DNA from 4 places in the Mucilaginibacter sp. P2_D11 genome. Region 1 is predicted to be linked to each of the others. Evidence: riboswitches for the same ligand, from Rfam matches in the RefSeq annotation. Region 1 holds a riboswitch; each other region holds the start of a gene.

Region 1 (4,215 bases):
ATCATCCGCCTTGAACCTGGTGCAGCAAAAGGAATTCCTGACCAAGGTGCGCGAAGAGTTGTTGCGCCTGCAAAAACAAGGAAAAGACACCGTGGAGGTGGCCGAAATCAAAAAGATACAGCGCATGCTTACCGAAGAAGATAAGCTGAACGAACAATGGGAGCAATTCTCCATTCACTTCGATAGGGTGCATGCGGGCTTCTTATCCTTGCTTAAGGATCGCTACAGCACCATCAATCAACAGGAACTGAAGCTTTGCGCCTACCTCATCATGAACTTGTCGAGCAAGGAGATAGCCCAACTGATGGCGATATCTGTACGTGGAGTGGAGGTAAGCCGCTATCGCCTGCGCAAAAAATTACAGATACCTACCGAGATGAACCTCTTCGAATTCCTGTTCAACATCCAGCGGGAACTGATGAAATAACTCATTTTCCAGGCTGCGTTTGGAGATGCCCGCAAATGTCAATAGGTAGTTTTAGCCAACGCCGGTGGCGGAGTTTTTAAGATATCGAACAAGCCCCTGCACCAATCAAGGCCGGCTGGGGTATTTAGGGTAAAACTCCAAAACTCCTCCAGGTCGCCAACGTTCATCGTCATTTGGGTGTAGCCCTGAGATTTATGTTCGGCAATTTCCCAGTTAGCAATTACCTTATAGTTCACCCGGTTCATGTAGCTGAAACATTGCGTGCGGTCGATAAAAAAGCTGGGGGTGTCGGCAGTTGTATGGCACAGAGGGTACTTGTAATCGTTACCGAAACCGGGCATTGCATTACCTTTATCGCGGGTAGCTACCGCCAATACTACCGGCCTGTTGTCGGCGGGGAGGCTGTTAACAACTTCCAATGCCAGTAGGGTAGCAGCTTTATGCGCACCGTGCGTTTGGGCCACGGGCAAAAGGGTAAGCACAATATCGTAACGATTTTTGTTGAGGACAGTAAGCAAGGCCTTTTTCACGTAGGGCACGTTCCAACTGGTGTCTATTGGTTCCCGTTCGTTCAGGGTAAAATGTGCATCGGGCTGGTTTAGGAAATAGTAACGATGGACGCCAATAATGCGCCCTGCGTTTTTAAGTTCCTGTTTTCGGATGGCGGGCAGCTTTCGGCGGCCTACCTGTTCATTGGTAAGGCTTATGTTATAATAAGCCTCGGCAAGGGTGGAGTATTTATAACCCGCCTCGCCATTGGTGATAACCGCAATATCTACCAGGCCGTGGTGTTCTTTAGCTATTTTGTATAGGGTAACGGCCATTTCGCTCTCATCATCGGGGTGCGCAATCACCACCAGTACCCTTGCAGGCGTATCGGGCACGCAACCACGCGCAGTGGCCGCAGAGCATATAAAAAGGGCGGCCAACAAGATATATAAATAGCTTAATTTCATTTTTTAATTATGGGAGGTGTGAGGATGGGTTCGAACCATCGTAAGGAGTTTTGCAGGCTCCCGCCTAACCACTCGGCCACTCCACCTTGTTTTTGCTGCGTATTAAGAAGAACCCTTATATGTTTTTGCCATGCCCCTATTCTTATCAATAAAAAACTGACAGGAAACGGGACCGGCTGCCTTTGCGCAATTATGCCGCAATCAACTGATAAATAGCCGCAAGTTTACCGGCGGCATAATTTATCTCTTCCGGGGTGTTGAATTTGCTAAAAGAGAATCGGATGGTATCTCTACCTGCGTCAACGCCAAGCGCACTAAGCACGTGCGACGATGAGCCACTGCTGCAGGCGCTCCCGCCCGATACAGATATGCCATACTCGTCCAAACATCGCAGCAGGTCGGGGTTTAACGATGGTACATTGATGCTGAGCACGGTGTATAAGCTTTTATCCGCAATGGCCGAATTTCCGTTGAAGCGTACGCCCGGCAGCGTTTGGGTAAGCCCGGCAATCAGATGGTCTTTTAATTGCTGTATGTATTGCCCGTGCCCGTCTATATCGGCATAGGCCAGTTGCAATGCTTTGGTAAGGCCGATTATACCGGGGATGTTTTCTGTGCCTGCACGCAACGCTCTTTCCTGCCCGCCGCCGTGCAGCAATTTGGCCGGCCTTAGGCTCTGCCGGCAATATAAAAAGCCTATACCTTTTGGCCCGTGGAATTTGTGGGCAGAGGCAGCCAGGAAATGAACCTTAAGCTTGCTTACATCGTGCCGATAATGGCCCATGGTTTGTACCGTATCGGTGTGGAAAAGCGCATCGTACTTTTCGCAGATGTTGCCTATCTGTTCAATATCGTTAAGGTTGCCAATTTCGTTGTTGGCGTGCATTACCGATACCAGGCTGTGCGGGTTGGTGCTTAGTAAATATGCTAAATGACTAAGATCCAGGTTCCCTTTTTCGTCATGAGCGATGAAGCTTAAGGATATTTCGCCGGTTTTTTCGAGGTGCTCCAGCAAACTTAACACAGCATGATGCTCGAACCTTGTGGTAATTACATGCTTTACGCCGGCGTTGCGCACCGCCGTTAGTATGGCAGTATTATCGGCTTCCGTGCCGCCCGATGTGAAAATGATTTCGCTGGGCGAGGCATTGAGCAAACCGGCAATGGTACTGCGGCAGCTTTCAATAGCTTGCTTTGCTTCGCGACCGTGCTGATGATGCGACGACGGGTTGCCGAAATGATTGAGCAGATACGGCGTCATGGCTTCAAACACTTCTTTATCAAGTGGGGTGGTAGCGGCGTTGTCGAGGTAAACTTTCATGGTAATTTAATTAAATTTTGATTTAAACAGGCCAGAAAGCGAGGTGAGATTTACCGCTTAACAAGTTGAAAACTTGCACTCTTATCTTTCTCCTGTTTTGGCAGGAGTTGGAATTAGCACCTTAAATAATAGGTTGCCAAGACGTCATAGGGCCATTCCCTCGGTCTTTCTGGATAAGTTTAAAAGAACGTTTCGATGCAAATGTAAATAAATTCTATTAATCCCATAGAAATTATAGAAAAAATTTGAGGAAACGAAATTTACCATTACATTTGCAGCACCCGCATATAGCGGTACTGTGTTTTATAATGATAACCCAAGGTTTAAATAATCAATTTTTAATGCGAATGCCCATGCCTCAGATGGGTATGTGCAGCTGTTGTTGCTAACCCCCAAGCAAAAACAACCGCTGTTTATTAAAATTATTATTTGCCTCCCATGTTACCTTCTTCTTTTACTGTTACAATCAATCTGCGTTTTATTGCCACTATTTTGCTGGCCGGCACTATTGCTTTACTTTCTACTTCGTGGTCTGAATTTGCCCATCGCCCGTCTGAAGATGTTGCAGCGGGGCCTGCGGCCTTTAGCACTGCGGTAACTTCGCATACCATAGCCTTAAATGGCAAAACGTTGGCTTATAGGGCAAAAGCAGGTTATCTGGGTATAGGGCAGTCGAAAGGCCGGGCTGCGGCTAATGTTTTTTACGTGGCCTACAGCCTTGATAATAACATTAGTGCTGCAAAGCGCCCCGTTACCTTTGTGTTTAACGGCGGGCCCGGTTCATCTGCACTATGGTTGCATATGGGTTCGTTTGGGCCGGTGCGCGTCGGCGGCAATGGCAGGGTTGAAGACAACAGCAATACCTGGCTTGGTTTTACCGACCTGGTATTTATAGATCCTGTTGGTACCGGCTACAGCCGTGCTGCCCACGGTACCGATGCCCGCAAGTTTTATGGCTATAAAGAAGATATCGGTTCCATCGCCGAATTCATACGCGCCTACCTGGCAGATAACGGCAGGGAAAACGATGCGGTTTTTTTGGCCGGAGAAAGTTACGGCGGACTACGCGCTGTGGGCCTGGCCGAAAACCTGCAGGCCAACGGCGGGGTAAAGCTTTCCGGCATAACGCTTATTTCGCCGGCGCTTAATTACCAGTTGATTAGTTTTAACGAGGGTAACGAAACGCCTTATGCTTACTACCTGCCAACATATGCGGTTACAGCCCGCTACCATCATAAGTTAGATGCCCGCCTGGATAGCCTTACCGACGAGCAATTGATGAGCCGTGCAGCAGCCTTCGGGCAGGGTACTTATACTCGTTTTCTTCATTTGGGCGATGCCGCGCCACAAGCTTTAGTAAACAAGGTGATAGATTCGCTGCATTATTTTACCGGCCTAAGCAGGGATTATTTGACGGAAGCGAACGGAAGGGTAACAGATGGCCAATTTACTGCTGAGCTGTTAGGTAGCGATACCCAAACGATAGGCACCTTTGATGGCCGCGTAAAAGA
Region 2 (4,215 bases), on a different contig from region 1:
GGTTGGGGTGATTACCCCCAACGAAACGGAAGCACGCGAAAAAGAATACTTAGAAGAATTAGAGTTTTTGGTTGCCACCGCCGGCGGCCTCACCGTGAAAACCTTTACCCAAAAATTACAGCGGCCGGAACGTTCCACCTTCGTGGGTACCGGTAAGCTGGACGAAATAAAAGAATATGTTGTTGCCGAAGAAATAGACATCGTGGTTTTTGATGATGAGCTTACGCCATCGCAAATGCGCAACATTGAGCGCGAACTGCAGGTGAAAATACTCGACCGTAGCAACCTTATCCTGGATATTTTTGCAAGTCGCGCACAAACGGCGCAAGCCAAAACCCAGGTGGAGCTTGCTCAGCTGCAATATTTACTGCCACGCTTAACCCGTTTATGGACGCACTTAGAGCGCCAAAAAGGCGGTATTGGTATGCGCGGCCCGGGTGAAAGCCAGATTGAGACCGACAGGCGTTTAATCCTGAACAAGATCTCGTTGCTGAAAGAGCGCCTGAAGCTTATCGACCGACAGAACGAAACCCAGCGCAAAAACCGCCAGGCTTTAATACGCGTGGCTTTGGTAGGTTATACCAACGTAGGTAAGTCGACCATCATGAACATGCTGGCAAAATCTGAAGTTTTTGCCGAAAACAAGCTGTTTGCCACGCTGGATACTACCGTGCGCAAAGTGGTGATAGAGAATGTGCCGTTTTTACTATCAGATACCGTAGGATTCATCCGTAAGCTGCCGCACCATTTGGTAGAGTGCTTTAAATCTACCCTGGATGAAGTGCGCGAAGCGGATATATTGATACACGTGGTAGATATTTCGCACCCGACGTTTGAGGACCAGATACGTACCGTAAACGAAACGCTGAAGGATTTGAAGGTGCTGGATAAAAAAACTATCACGGTGTTCAATAAGATCGATGCCTTTAACCCTGCCGACCATAATATCGACATCAAGGACACCCCACTTACGATGGACGATTTCAACCACAGTTGGATGGCCAAGAACAATGCGCCTGCGATATTCATTTCGGCCACCCAAAAAGAAAACCTGGAAGAGTTCCGCACCATGCTTTACGATGCCGTAAAAACGATGCATACGGAACGATACCCCTACGATCATTTGCTGTATTAACCCCAAAACGGCCATTTCATCGGCCTTCCGGGGAGATAAAGTTGCCCTACGGCAACTTTATCTCCCCATACTTGCGCAGCCTTGCACATTACAACATTAATATTCATATTTGTAATGCTTATGGAGAAAGGCGGAGGGATTAGACCCTGCGATGTCTTGGCAACCTGTGCTTACAAGGTGCTACATTCTACTTAGCCGGGAGAAAATCGGTTAGGAAAGATAAGCGAAAGTCATTTTTTATACCCTGACTTTTCGAGATAAGCTATATACCAGTTTGCAGTAATCAGTTTACAGTTGGCAGTTTGCTATACGGTAAATTTTCTAGCTGCCTACTGCTAACCGGCAACTGCCAACTGTTTACAATGGACATTAGAAAAGAACTAGAAAAACGCATCCTGGTTATCGACGGGGCAATGGGCACCATGATACAGCGGTACGAACTCACCGAGGAGGATTTCCGCGGCGAGCGTTTCCGCGATCATGCATCCGACCTGAAAGGCAATAACGACTTGCTGAATATCACCCGCCCGGATGTGATCAAGGCTATCCATGCCGAATATTTAGATGCCGGCGCGGATATCATCGAAACCAATACCTTCAGCACACAAAAAATATCGCTGGCAGATTATCACCTCGAAGAACTCGATTACGAACTTAGCTACGAAGGCGCTCGCATAGCCCGCGAAGTAGCGGACGAATACACCGCCAAAAACCCGGCAAAGCCGCGCTTTGTGGCCGGTGCCGTTGGTCCCACAAACCGTACAGCATCGCTGTCGCCTGATGTAAACGACCCGGGATACCGCGCTGTTACCTTCGATGATTTGGCCGAAGCTTATTACGAGCAGGTACGCGGCTTGGTAGATGGTGGCTCTGATGTGCTGTTAGTCGAAACCATTTTCGATACCCTAAACGCTAAGGCTGCCTTGTTTGCCATCGACCGTTATAAAAAAGAATGCAAGGAAGCCGGTAAAGATTACCCGGCATTTAGGGATACCGGCGGTGTGATGATTTCCGGTACCATTACCGATGCATCCGGCCGTACGCTCTCGGGCCAAACGGTGGAGGCTTTCTGGAATTCAATCAGTCATGCAAATTTGCTTTCTGTTGGACTGAACTGCGCTTTAGGTGCCCGCGAAATGAGGCCGCATTTGGAGGAACTATCCGAAAAGGCAGGTGTGTATATTTCTGCTTACCCTAACGCAGGTTTGCCAAACGAATTTGGCGCTTACGACGAAACCCCGCACGAAACTGCCCACCAGGTTGATGATTTCATCAAGGCTGGGCTGGTTAATATCGTTGGTGGTTGTTGCGGCACCACACCAGATCATATTCAATGCATCGCCGAAAAAGCTGCCAGGCATCAGCCACGAAAGAAGCCGGAGATTGCGCCATTCCTGCGTTTGAGCGGTTTAGAATCCGTTACCCTTACACCCGAAACCAACTTCGTAAACATCGGCGAGCGTACCAATATCACTGGGTCGCCAAAATTCTCTAAACTCATCCTTGCCGAAGATTACGAGGCTGCCCTAACTGTTGCCCTGCAGCAGGTAGAAGGCGGCGCGCAGGTAATCGACATCAACATGGATGAGGGGATGATAGATTCGGAAGCGGTGATGGTGAAATTCCTGAATCTCGTGGCGTCTGAACCGGATATCGCCAAACTGCCAATCATGATAGATTCGTCTAAATGGACTGTGATAGAGGCCGGCTTGAAATGTTTACAGGGGAAAGGCATCGTAAATTCCATCTCGCTGAAAGAAGGCGAAGAGAAATTTAAGGAATACGCCCGCAAGATATTAAGCTATGGTGCTGCAACCGTAGTAATGGCCTTCGACGAAACCGGCCAGGCTGATTCGCTGGAACGCCGTAAAGAGATTTGCGGACGCAGCTACCGGATATTGGTAGAGGAGGTTGGCTTCCCGCCGCAGGATATCATTTTCGACCCGAACATCCTGACCGTGGCAACAGGTCTGGAAGAACACAACAATTACGCAGTAGACTTTATTGAAGCTACCCGCTGGATAAAACAAAACCTGCCTTACGCCAAAGTAAGCGGCGGGGTGAGTAATATTTCCTTCTCCTTTAGGGGGAATAACACCGTGCGCGAGGCTATGCACTCGGCATTCCTATACCACGCCATTAAGGCGGGTTTGGATATGGGTATTGTAAACGCAGGCATGTTGGAAGTTTACGAGCAGATACCAAAAAATCTGCTGGAACTGGTAGAGGATGTATTATTGAACCGCCGCGATGATGCTACCGAACGTTTGGTGGAATTTGCCGATACCATCAAAAGTAAAGGCAAAGAGATCGTCCGCGATGAGGAATGGCGTAAAGAACCTGTAGAAGCGCGCTTATCGCATGCCCTTGTAAAAGGTATCATCGAATATCTGGATGAAGATGTGGAAGAAGCCCGACAGAAATTTGCCAAGCCGTTGGAGGTGATAGAAGGCCCCCTGATGGATGGCATGAACGTAGTGGGCGACCTGTTCGGTGCGGGTAAGATGTTCCTTCCACAGGTGGTAAAATCGGCCCGTGTGATGAAGAAGGCCGTTGCTTACCTGCTGCCTTTTATCGAACTGGAAAAACAGCGCGTGATAGATGCAGGCGAAGATAGCAGCGGCAGTCGCGCAAATGCCGGCAAAATATTGATGGCCACCGTAAAAGGCGATGTGCACGATATCGGCAAGAACATCGTAGGTGTGGTATTGGCTTGTAATAACTTCGAGGTGATAGACCTTGGGGTGATGGTGCCTGCCCAGCGCATTATTGAGGAAGCAAAAAAGCAGGATGTAGATATTATTGGGCTGAGTGGTTTGATCACACCCTCTTTAGATGAGATGGTGCATTTTGCCAAAGAAATGGAACGCCAGGGCTTTACTATCCCGCTCATTATCGGCGGTGCAACAACCTCGCGTATACATGCGGCGGTTAAGGTTGCGCCAAACTATTCAGGTCCGGCTATTCACGTTTTGGATGCATCGCGTAGCGTTACTGTGTGCAGCAGCCTGATGAACCGGGATAACCGCGATGCCTATATCCAGGGCATCAAAGACGAATACGAAAAGGCCCGCGAAGCG
Region 3 (4,215 bases), on a different contig from region 1:
AAGCCTGGCATATGCGCTCAGGTAAACCACATCAAGCAAAACGCGTTGATTGGGCCTTACTTCCTTGTATTCTTTCTCCGCTTTTTGCAGCAGAGGGATAGCGTTTGAAGGCTTATCAAGTGCGTTATAATTATTGGCCAGGTTGTATGCCAGATCAATAGCCACCGGGTCGTGATACTTCTCGGCAACCTGCAATGCTTTGGCGAAGTAATTTCTGGATGGCTCAAACTGCCCGCTGGCATAATATACCATTCCGGCATGGTTGTAAATGGCGCAAATATCCATGCTGGTATCGGCAACAGCTTCGGCCGTTTTAACAGCCAGCAATTGGTATTTAAGCGCTTCCTGCTGTTTATCGAGGTACATGTAATTATTGCCGATAAGGTTATACGTGTTTTGCACCGCAGTATAACCGCCAAGCTTGTATTGGGTAAGTGCCTGGGTAAGGTAATCTATCGAGCGCTGGTAATCTTCTATCTGCAGGTAAAAATCGCCCAGGTTGTTAAGCGTAGCCGCTGCCCTAAGGTGCGCCCCTGCTTTAAGAAAAAGCGGTAGCGCCTGCTCATAATAGCCAATCCTAACCTTAAAATCCTCTTTACCGGTTGCCAGGTAAATTTCCTCCATATTCAGGTAGGCTTCAGCCGCATCCTCGTACAGGTTACTAGCCAGAAATATAGGGATGGCCTTTTTGATGAGTGCATCGCATTTGGCAAAATCCTTCTTTTTGCTCCATGCTATAGCCATTGCCTGGTAACTTAGCCCGAGACCGCGCGGGTACGATAATTTGCCCGAAAGCTGGTTGGCCCTGGTGGCGGCAACCAACGCGCTATCTGCCTGTACGGGTTTGCTGTTTACCCTGTTGGCAAAATAACGGCTAATACTAATCAGTACACGCACGCGGGCCGTATCGGCTTTGCTTTGAGCCAATTGCTTTTGCAGTTTGTAGATATCCCTGGGGATGGCCGGCTGGGCATATGCGCATACCGTTAGCAAGAGGTACGATAATATGGCTATGACAGGTTTTGTGAGCATTCTCCTTAGGTTGATACTGATGAGGGATAAACGACTTATAACACCGCAGCCGCGCAACAGCCTACCCACAAACCCTGCCACAGCTACAAATATACCGGCAAATCAAAAATTGCGCTTAAATGGTCGATAGAAACAGCTTCCCTGACGGCTGGTCTTGCCAATGGCCGTGATGTACAAAACCAAACAACGATATGCCGTTGCCGGTGACAACGATATAGCGTTGTTACCATACTAACTGCCGAGCAACGTTACAAAAAATTGCTTACCCGTTAGCCCACCTTTTGCAGTAAGATACTTTTACAGCAGTTGACCTCTATGCCGGGCTTTGCGCCCCGGCATTTGAGCCGCATCCGTAACAATATCCGCTAAAGCGTAACACCATTCAGGACTAAATTAAAGTGTAAACAAACACGACCGGGTGTAACCTATAGCTGTATAAGACCATATTTCTACCAACCAGTTGTCCCGATGGGACAAAGCCATACACAATAACATTACGGATGTTGATTAATATGTCGTCTTCGCGCTTTTGGGTAAAAAAAACGCTTATTACAAGGTGCTATCCTACCACTCACAATAAAATTAAAATATTATTTGGATATTAAAACGGCATTGCCCTATATTTGCCCACGTTAATCGGTAGAGATACCTTAATCAATTCCCCTCAAAAGGATTTTGGTTTATAAAGAAGCGGCGAGAGATCAGGCTCGAAAACCCGCTGGCAACCCTCCAAATTGGAGAAGGTGCCAATTCCTGTCCCGGAAAAAGAATACCGGGGGATATAAATTTTTAATCATGAAAAGTACAATTTACGTAGCTCAGCAAAACAACCAGCAATCCCAATTGGGGTTATCTTCTGCATACAACCAAATTATTGGCTGTATTTGCATGTGTTGCTGCTGCTAATCCCGTAACACGTTCCCCCTTTTTATTTTCTGGAAGCACGCGTGATACCCTAAAGGATATGCTTATCCTATCGTAATTAAATATTTTTCATACAAAACCCTTTAAATCTACAGATTATGTCAAACTTGAAATTCGAAACCTTACAACTGCATGCAGGCCAGGAGGCCGACCCTACCACAGGCGCGCGCGCCGTTCCTTTGTACCAAACTACCTCATACGTTTTCAATAGTGCCGAACATGGTGCCAACCTGTTTGCGCTGAAGGAATTCGGCAATATATATACCCGCCTCATGAACCCTACTACCGATGTGTTCGAAAAACGCATCGCGGCTTTAGAGGGCGGCGTAGCGGCTTTGGCAACAGGTTCCGGCCAGGCGGCGCAATTCCTGGCGTTGAATAATATACTGCAGGTTGGCGATAACTTCGTTACCTCGCCATACTTGTATGGCGGCACTTACAATCAGTTTAAAGTTGCCTTTAAGCGTTTGGGGATAGACGCGCGTTTTGCTGCCGATGACACCGCCGAAAGCATAGAGCCGCTTATCGACGATAAAACCAAAGCAATCTACGTGGAAACCATTGGAAATCCAGGTTTTAACATCCCCGATTTTGAAAAATTGGCGGCATTGGCCAACAAACACGATTTGCCACTTATCGTAGATAACACCTTCGCTGCAGGCGGCTACCTTTTCCGCCCATTGCAACACGGTGCACACGTAGTGGTAGAATCTACTACCAAATGGATAAACGGCCATGGCACCAGCATTGGCGGCGCTATTATAGATGGTGGTAATTACAACTGGGGTAATGGCAAATACCCGCAATTTACAGAGCCGTCCGAGGGTTACCATGGTTTGGTTTTTGCCGATGTATTCGGTGTAAACGGGCCATTCGGCAATATCCAGTTCATTATCCGCGCCCGTGTGGAAGGGCTGCGCGATTTCGGTCCATCGCAATCACCATTCAATTCCTGGTTGAACATACAGGGATTGGAAACGCTTTCGTTACGCGTGCAACGCCATGTAGATAACGCGCTGGAACTTGCCAAATGGCTGGAAAGCCAGCCACAGGTAGCCAAAGTGAACTATCCGGGCTTGGAATCGTCGCCGCAGCATACCCTGGCCAAAAAGTATCTGAAAAATGGCTTCGGCGCGGTGCTTTCCTTCGAACTGAAAGGCGATAAGGAACTGGCTTCTGCAGTTATAGACAACCTTAAACTGGTAAGCCATTTAGCTAATGTGGGCGATGCCAAAACCCTGATCATACAGCCATCAGCAACTACGCACCAGCAGTTGAGCGATGCCGAGCAGCTTTCTGCAGGCGTTACCCCTGCCCTGCTGCGCGTTGCCGTTGGCATTGAACATATTGATGATATTAAAGCCGATTTTGAACAAGCATTTGCTAAAGTAGCAGAGCTGGAACTGGCTTAAGTTTTTTCTTTTTTAGTTTTTTTTAAGTGGTGTTGCCGGGGAGCGGTTGTATAACAACTGCTCCCAAAGCAACAAAAAGTATAGAGATGAGTTTAGAAAGTTTTACCTACACCGGTGTATTCGAGCTGGAAAGCGGCAGTAAAATAAAGGACCTGCAAATAGGCTACAATACCTATGGCACCCTCAATAAAAACCGCGATAACGTAGTTTGGGTATGCCACGCACTTACCGCAAATTCTGATGTTTTTGATTGGTGGAAAGGCCTCTTCGGCGAGCATGATTACTTTAACCCCGATGAGCATTTCGTTATCTGCGCCAATATCATCGGCTCGCCTTACGGAACTTCGAACCCGTTAAGCATCAACCCTAATACCGGTCAGCCTTATTACCTGGCTTTCCCCGAATTTACCATCCGCGATATGGTGAAGGCGCATAAGCTATTGGCCGATCACCTCGAAATAGAACATATCGAGTTGTTACTAGGCGGATCTTTAGGCGGCCAGCAGGCTTTGGAATGGAGCATTACCGAGCCGGCGCGCATCAAAAATCTTATCCTCATCGCAACCAATGCCCGCCACTCGCCATGGGGCATCGCCTTCAACGAATCGCAACGACTGGCCATCAGGGCCGACCGTACCTTCTACGCTAATTCGCCTGATGGCGGAAGCAAAGGATTGCTGGCTGCGCGCAGCATAGCGCTGTTATCCTACCGCGGGTATAAAACCTACGATATTACCCAACAGGAAGAGGATAGCGCCCATACCGATAACTTTAGGGCATCGAGCTACCAGGCTTATCAGGGCCAAAAACTGGTAAACCGGTTCAATGCCTACAGCTACTGGTACCT
Region 4 (4,215 bases), on a different contig from region 1:
GAAAACTTGGTTATACCGCAGGGCAATAGCCGCTACTTGCTGCCCGATGGCAGCGAGCGTTTCCTGGTAAACGAACAAATATTATTGGAATACACCCAGGTACTCGGCGGGAAGCTATTCGAGCCGATAAAAACCACCAACGTACAAAACCTGCGATGCATGACCACCTGGTGCGTAAGGAAAAATGATGCAGGTGATGCACATATCCTATAGCGCTCGATACATAATATAGGTGTCTACCAAACCTAATTGCTGATGCCGAAAACCGTTTGGCGTTGTTCCGATGATGGAAAACCCCTGTTTTTGCCAAAGCTTTACCGCCGTTGCATTGGTTGATACCACGAAGTTGAACTGGATACCCACGTACCCCGCTTCCGTGGCCGTGTCTACAGAATGCCGGCAAAGCATGCCGCCTACGCCTTTTTCCCTTGCGCCGGGATGCACCATATAACCGCAATTGCCCGTATGGTTGCCCAGGCCAGGCTGGTTAGGCTTAAGGTAGTAAGTCCCCACAACCCGGCCATCCTCGATCGCTGCAAAAGTTTGCATATTGGGTGCAAGCCAGTATTCCATCATGCCGTCGCGTGTGGTTTCGGGGTCGAATGCGTAGGTATCGCCGGATTGTATTACTGTCGAGAATATTTCCCAGATGCCATCGTAATCTGCCGGGATGGCTTTCCTTATTTCTATTGCCATGGTTTGGTGTGTTACCGATGCTTCAAATTTGGGGTATTGCCGGCTTTAAATCAAGTTTGGCGAGGCAAACCATAAAAAAGCGACAGGCTCCCCAGCCCGTCGCTTTCTGAAAACTAAATTATCCACTTTTTATTTGACGCCGCGGGTAGATTCGAACTACCGTTGAAGGTTTTGCAGACCTATGCCTATCCTCTCGGCCACGCGACTTTATGCTTTTCCTGTTATTTATTCGGCTGTGGTGTTAAGCGTAAGTAGGGTTTCACCTCTACAAAGCCCTTGGGGAACTTGGCGGGGATATCCTCTGTTTTGATGGATGGCAGCACCACTACCTGCTCGCCATCTTTCCAATCGGCCGGGGTGGCTACGCTGTGGTAAGCAGTAAGCTGCAGCGAATCGATCACGCGCAGTATCTCCTGGAAGTTGCGGCCGGTTGATGCGGGGTAGCTGATGATCAGTTTTATCTTTTTATCGGGGCCGATGATGAACAACGAGCGCACGGTAGCCGTAAGCGATGCGTTGGGGTGTATCATGTCATAAGCGAGGGATATCTCGCGGCTTTCGTCGCCAATAATTGGGAAGGTCACTTCCACGCCCTGGGTTTCGTTGATATCGTTTATCCACCCCTTGTGCGATTCGGTGTTATCCGTGCTCAGCGCAATAACTTTTACGTTACGTTTCTCAAACTCATCTTTAAGAGATGCTGTTTTGCCTAGTTCGGTGGTGCAAACAGGGGTGTAATCTGCAGGGTGGGAGAATAATACGCCCCAGCTATCGCCCAGGTATTCGTAAAAATCAATGTCGCCAAGGGATGTTTGTGCTTTAAAGTTTGGGGCCTCATCGCCAATTCGTAAGCTCATAGTTGTAAGTTTTAATTTTAATATTTTTTATAGCAATATTACGCTATCGGTTAATCAATAGTAAAAACTTATCCAATAAAATTTGAGGAAGAAAGGGGAGCCGCCGGCAGATAACGGCATCATTACGAACGCCGTTTGTCTTTTAAATCAGCTTATCTGTCTCCGCATTGGCGGAGCAGGAATTAGCACCTTACACCAGGCGCGAAGCCGGTACAGGTTGCTAAGACATCATAGGGCCTTTCCCTCTGTCTTTCTGGATAAGTATTTTTAAAGAACGATTATATCACAAAAGTAGCTATAAAAACTACAATTCCTATAGATTTTGTTATTTATCTCGGGTGAATCTGTAACTAACTGAAAATCAAAACATAAAATGACTTATATTGTATCAAGCCCACACGTTATGAAAACTGCGCTACCACTTCATCAACATTATAAACCGGGTTGGCACCGCGCTGGGTAGTTCGGCTATGATATGCGTTTAATTTTCATCGAACGTATAGTTAGCGATTCGCCAATTTCTAAACCACCCGTATCACTTAGCTCAACGCCGGTCATAGCTTCTGACTCTGGGAATATAGCAAGGTCATCAACGAACTCTCTCATGGTAACTTGCTTTTCACCATTAATGTCAAATCGCCGGGCAAATAAATCTTCTACAAATTTTTGGACCCTGTTACGCCTTCGTTTCATTTGTAAATGGCACCTGAGCTATTATCTTACGAAAACTGTGCTACCACCTCATCAACATTATAAACCGGGTTAGCGCCGCGCTGGGTGGTTACATAGGCACCTACCGCGCAGGATTTTTCAAGCAGGGCTTGCATGGGGGTGCCGTTAAGCAAGCCCGTAATAAACGTTGCCAGGAACGAATCGCCCGCCCCAACGGTATCCACCACGCAAACTTTGCAGCCGGGGTGCTCGTAATATTGGTAATCGTTCCAAATGATGGCACCATGCTCGCCGCGGGTTACGCAAATGATTTTAGTGTGGAACTTGCTTTGGAACTCCTCTATCTTTTGTTTCAGGTCGCCGCTGCTGCCGTGTATAAGCAACTCGGCTTCTTCTTCGTTCATTTTGATTACGTCGGCACGGGCAGCCAGCGTTTCGATGGTGTTCATGGTAAAATGCGGCGGGCGCAGGTTCACATCGAATATTTTAAGCGCGTCGCTCTCATCAAGCACGTTGAGCAGGGTTTCGAAAGAAGCTTGCTCGCGGCAGGCCAGGCTGCCAAAAACGATGGCGCCTACTTTTTTAGATGTAGCTTCTAAAGGTTCGGTAAAGCCTATATTATCCCAGGATACAGGTTGCGGGATAATGTACGTGGCGGTGTTATTTTCATCCAGCTGTACAGTTACTTCACAGGTAGGCAGCTTTTCGTCGCGCTGTATCAAATCGCTGAAAAGGCCATTCTCCTGAAGGAAGCCCGTTAGCTCATTGCCCGAGGCATCGGTGCCTACGCTGCTGGCAAACCATACATTGTTGCCTTGCTGCACCAGGTGGCGTGCTACGTTCATAGGAGCACCGCCCGCTTTTTTAACATCGCCAAAGGCATCCCATAAAACTTCGCCGTAGCACAAGATTTGTTTGTTCATAAATTGATTGAGGGCTGAAAGATGAAAGCATAAAGCTAAAATATTTTTTGACACGATTTAGCGATTGAAGGATTTGACGGGATTTTTTTAATTGCCTGAACCATGATTTGCTTGATTACCGGATTATGGGACTATTCCGATTGCGAAATTTTATCGGGGTATCCCTTAAACAAGCAAATCATGGTTCAGAAAAAGGACAGCTGGATTGATTTTAATCCTGTCAATCCTTAAATCCTTTAATCGTGTTATCTTTTAATCATGGTTCGGAAGCGTTATATTAGTTGAATGAAAAAGCAAATTCTCTTCTCTTTTCTCCTGCTTCTGTGTTCCTGCTTCGCTATAGCGCAAAATAAAGATAAGCAAGCCATCGCCAAACTAATGGCCGACCAGCAAACCGCCTGGAGCAAAGGCGACCTGGAGGGCTTTATGCAAGGCTACTGGAAGTCTGATTCATTAATGTTCATTGGCAAGCGTGGCCCGGCTTACGGCTGGCAGGTTACGCTGGATAACTATAAAAAGGGCTACCCCGATAAAGCTGCAATGGGCGAGCTTACCTTTAGGCTGGATAAGATAGAGCTGCTGGGTAAGAACGATGCCTTTGTAATGGGTGCCTGGAGCCTCAAACGAGAGAAAGACGCACCCGGTGGGTATTTTACGTTATGGTTCAGGAAGATTGATGGTCAGTGGAAGATTGTGTGTGACCATACGAGTTGATAAAGATGGCGATCATTCAATAATACCGACAGTATGCTGCACCTGATTTTCGATAGCTGGATAGCTAGCCTCTTTAGGCTTATAGGTGTTTGCGTGCTTTTTACATTGGGATACTTCAAGCAAATAATCCGCCCGGGGGCTAAAGCTTATTCTTTCAGGAGTATTTACTATATGGAGTATGACAAGGAGGATGAATTCAAAAAAGGCATGGAGCGGGCAGGACAGCAAATGGCAGGGTTGATGTTCGTTCTGTTGCTATTGGCAATTTATGCGCTAATTTGATTGAGGGAAAAGCAGGTTTGTTAAACCGCCAGGTGAAATCGAACCGGCAGAAAAGAGATCCAGACATTGAT

The links. A riboswitch is a leader RNA that binds a small molecule or an ion and turns the genes downstream of it on or off. The one in region 1 is predicted to bind S-adenosylmethionine.
Region 2: linked by a shared signal. The riboswitch ahead of metH (methionine synthase) and the one ahead of AC1DXC_RS05735 (cysteine desulfurase family protein) in region 1 are both predicted to bind S-adenosylmethionine.
Region 3: linked by a shared signal. The riboswitch ahead of AC1DXC_RS09240 (O-acetylhomoserine aminocarboxypropyltransferase/cysteine synthase family protein) and the one ahead of AC1DXC_RS05735 (cysteine desulfurase family protein) in region 1 are both predicted to bind S-adenosylmethionine.
Region 4: linked by a shared signal. The riboswitch ahead of AC1DXC_RS19035 (peroxiredoxin) and the one ahead of AC1DXC_RS05735 (cysteine desulfurase family protein) in region 1 are both predicted to bind S-adenosylmethionine.

The regions. Positions count from the first base shown of each region.
Region 1 is NZ_JBFUEA010000003.1:206,609-210,823, forward strand. It holds gene AC1DXC_RS05720 (triple tyrosine motif-containing protein) at 1-427, shown strand, start outside; gene AC1DXC_RS05725 (PIG-L family deacetylase) at 466-1,383, opposite strand; tRNA gene AC1DXC_RS05730 (tRNA-Cys) at 1,398-1,469, opposite strand; gene AC1DXC_RS05735 (cysteine desulfurase family protein) at 1,574-2,704, opposite strand; SAM riboswitch class I at 2,783-2,884, opposite strand; gene AC1DXC_RS05740 (S10 family peptidase) at 3,143-4,215, shown strand, end outside.
Region 2 is NZ_JBFUEA010000001.1:479,695-483,909, forward strand. It holds gene hflX (GTPase HflX) at 1-1,135, shown strand, start outside; SAM riboswitch class I at 1,251-1,361, shown strand; gene metH (methionine synthase) at 1,498-4,215, shown strand, end outside.
Region 3 is NZ_JBFUEA010000005.1:148,832-153,046, reverse strand. It holds gene AC1DXC_RS09245 (tetratricopeptide repeat-containing sensor histidine kinase) at 1-1,032, opposite strand, end outside; SAM riboswitch class I at 1,710-1,820, shown strand; gene AC1DXC_RS09240 (O-acetylhomoserine aminocarboxypropyltransferase/cysteine synthase family protein) at 2,055-3,368, shown strand; gene AC1DXC_RS09235 (homoserine O-acetyltransferase family protein) at 3,455-4,215, shown strand, end outside.
Region 4 is NZ_JBFUEA010000012.1:70,653-74,867, forward strand. It holds gene AC1DXC_RS19020 (class I SAM-dependent methyltransferase) at 1-213, shown strand, start outside; gene AC1DXC_RS19025 (N-acetyltransferase family protein) at 208-696, opposite strand; tRNA gene AC1DXC_RS19030 (tRNA-Cys) at 833-903, opposite strand; gene AC1DXC_RS19035 (peroxiredoxin) at 918-1,553, opposite strand; SAM riboswitch class I at 1,703-1,817, opposite strand; gene AC1DXC_RS19040 (hypothetical protein) at 2,022-2,246, opposite strand; gene AC1DXC_RS19045 (carbohydrate kinase family protein) at 2,273-3,148, opposite strand; gene AC1DXC_RS19050 (YybH family protein) at 3,434-3,862, shown strand; gene AC1DXC_RS19055 (hypothetical protein) at 3,896-4,144, shown strand.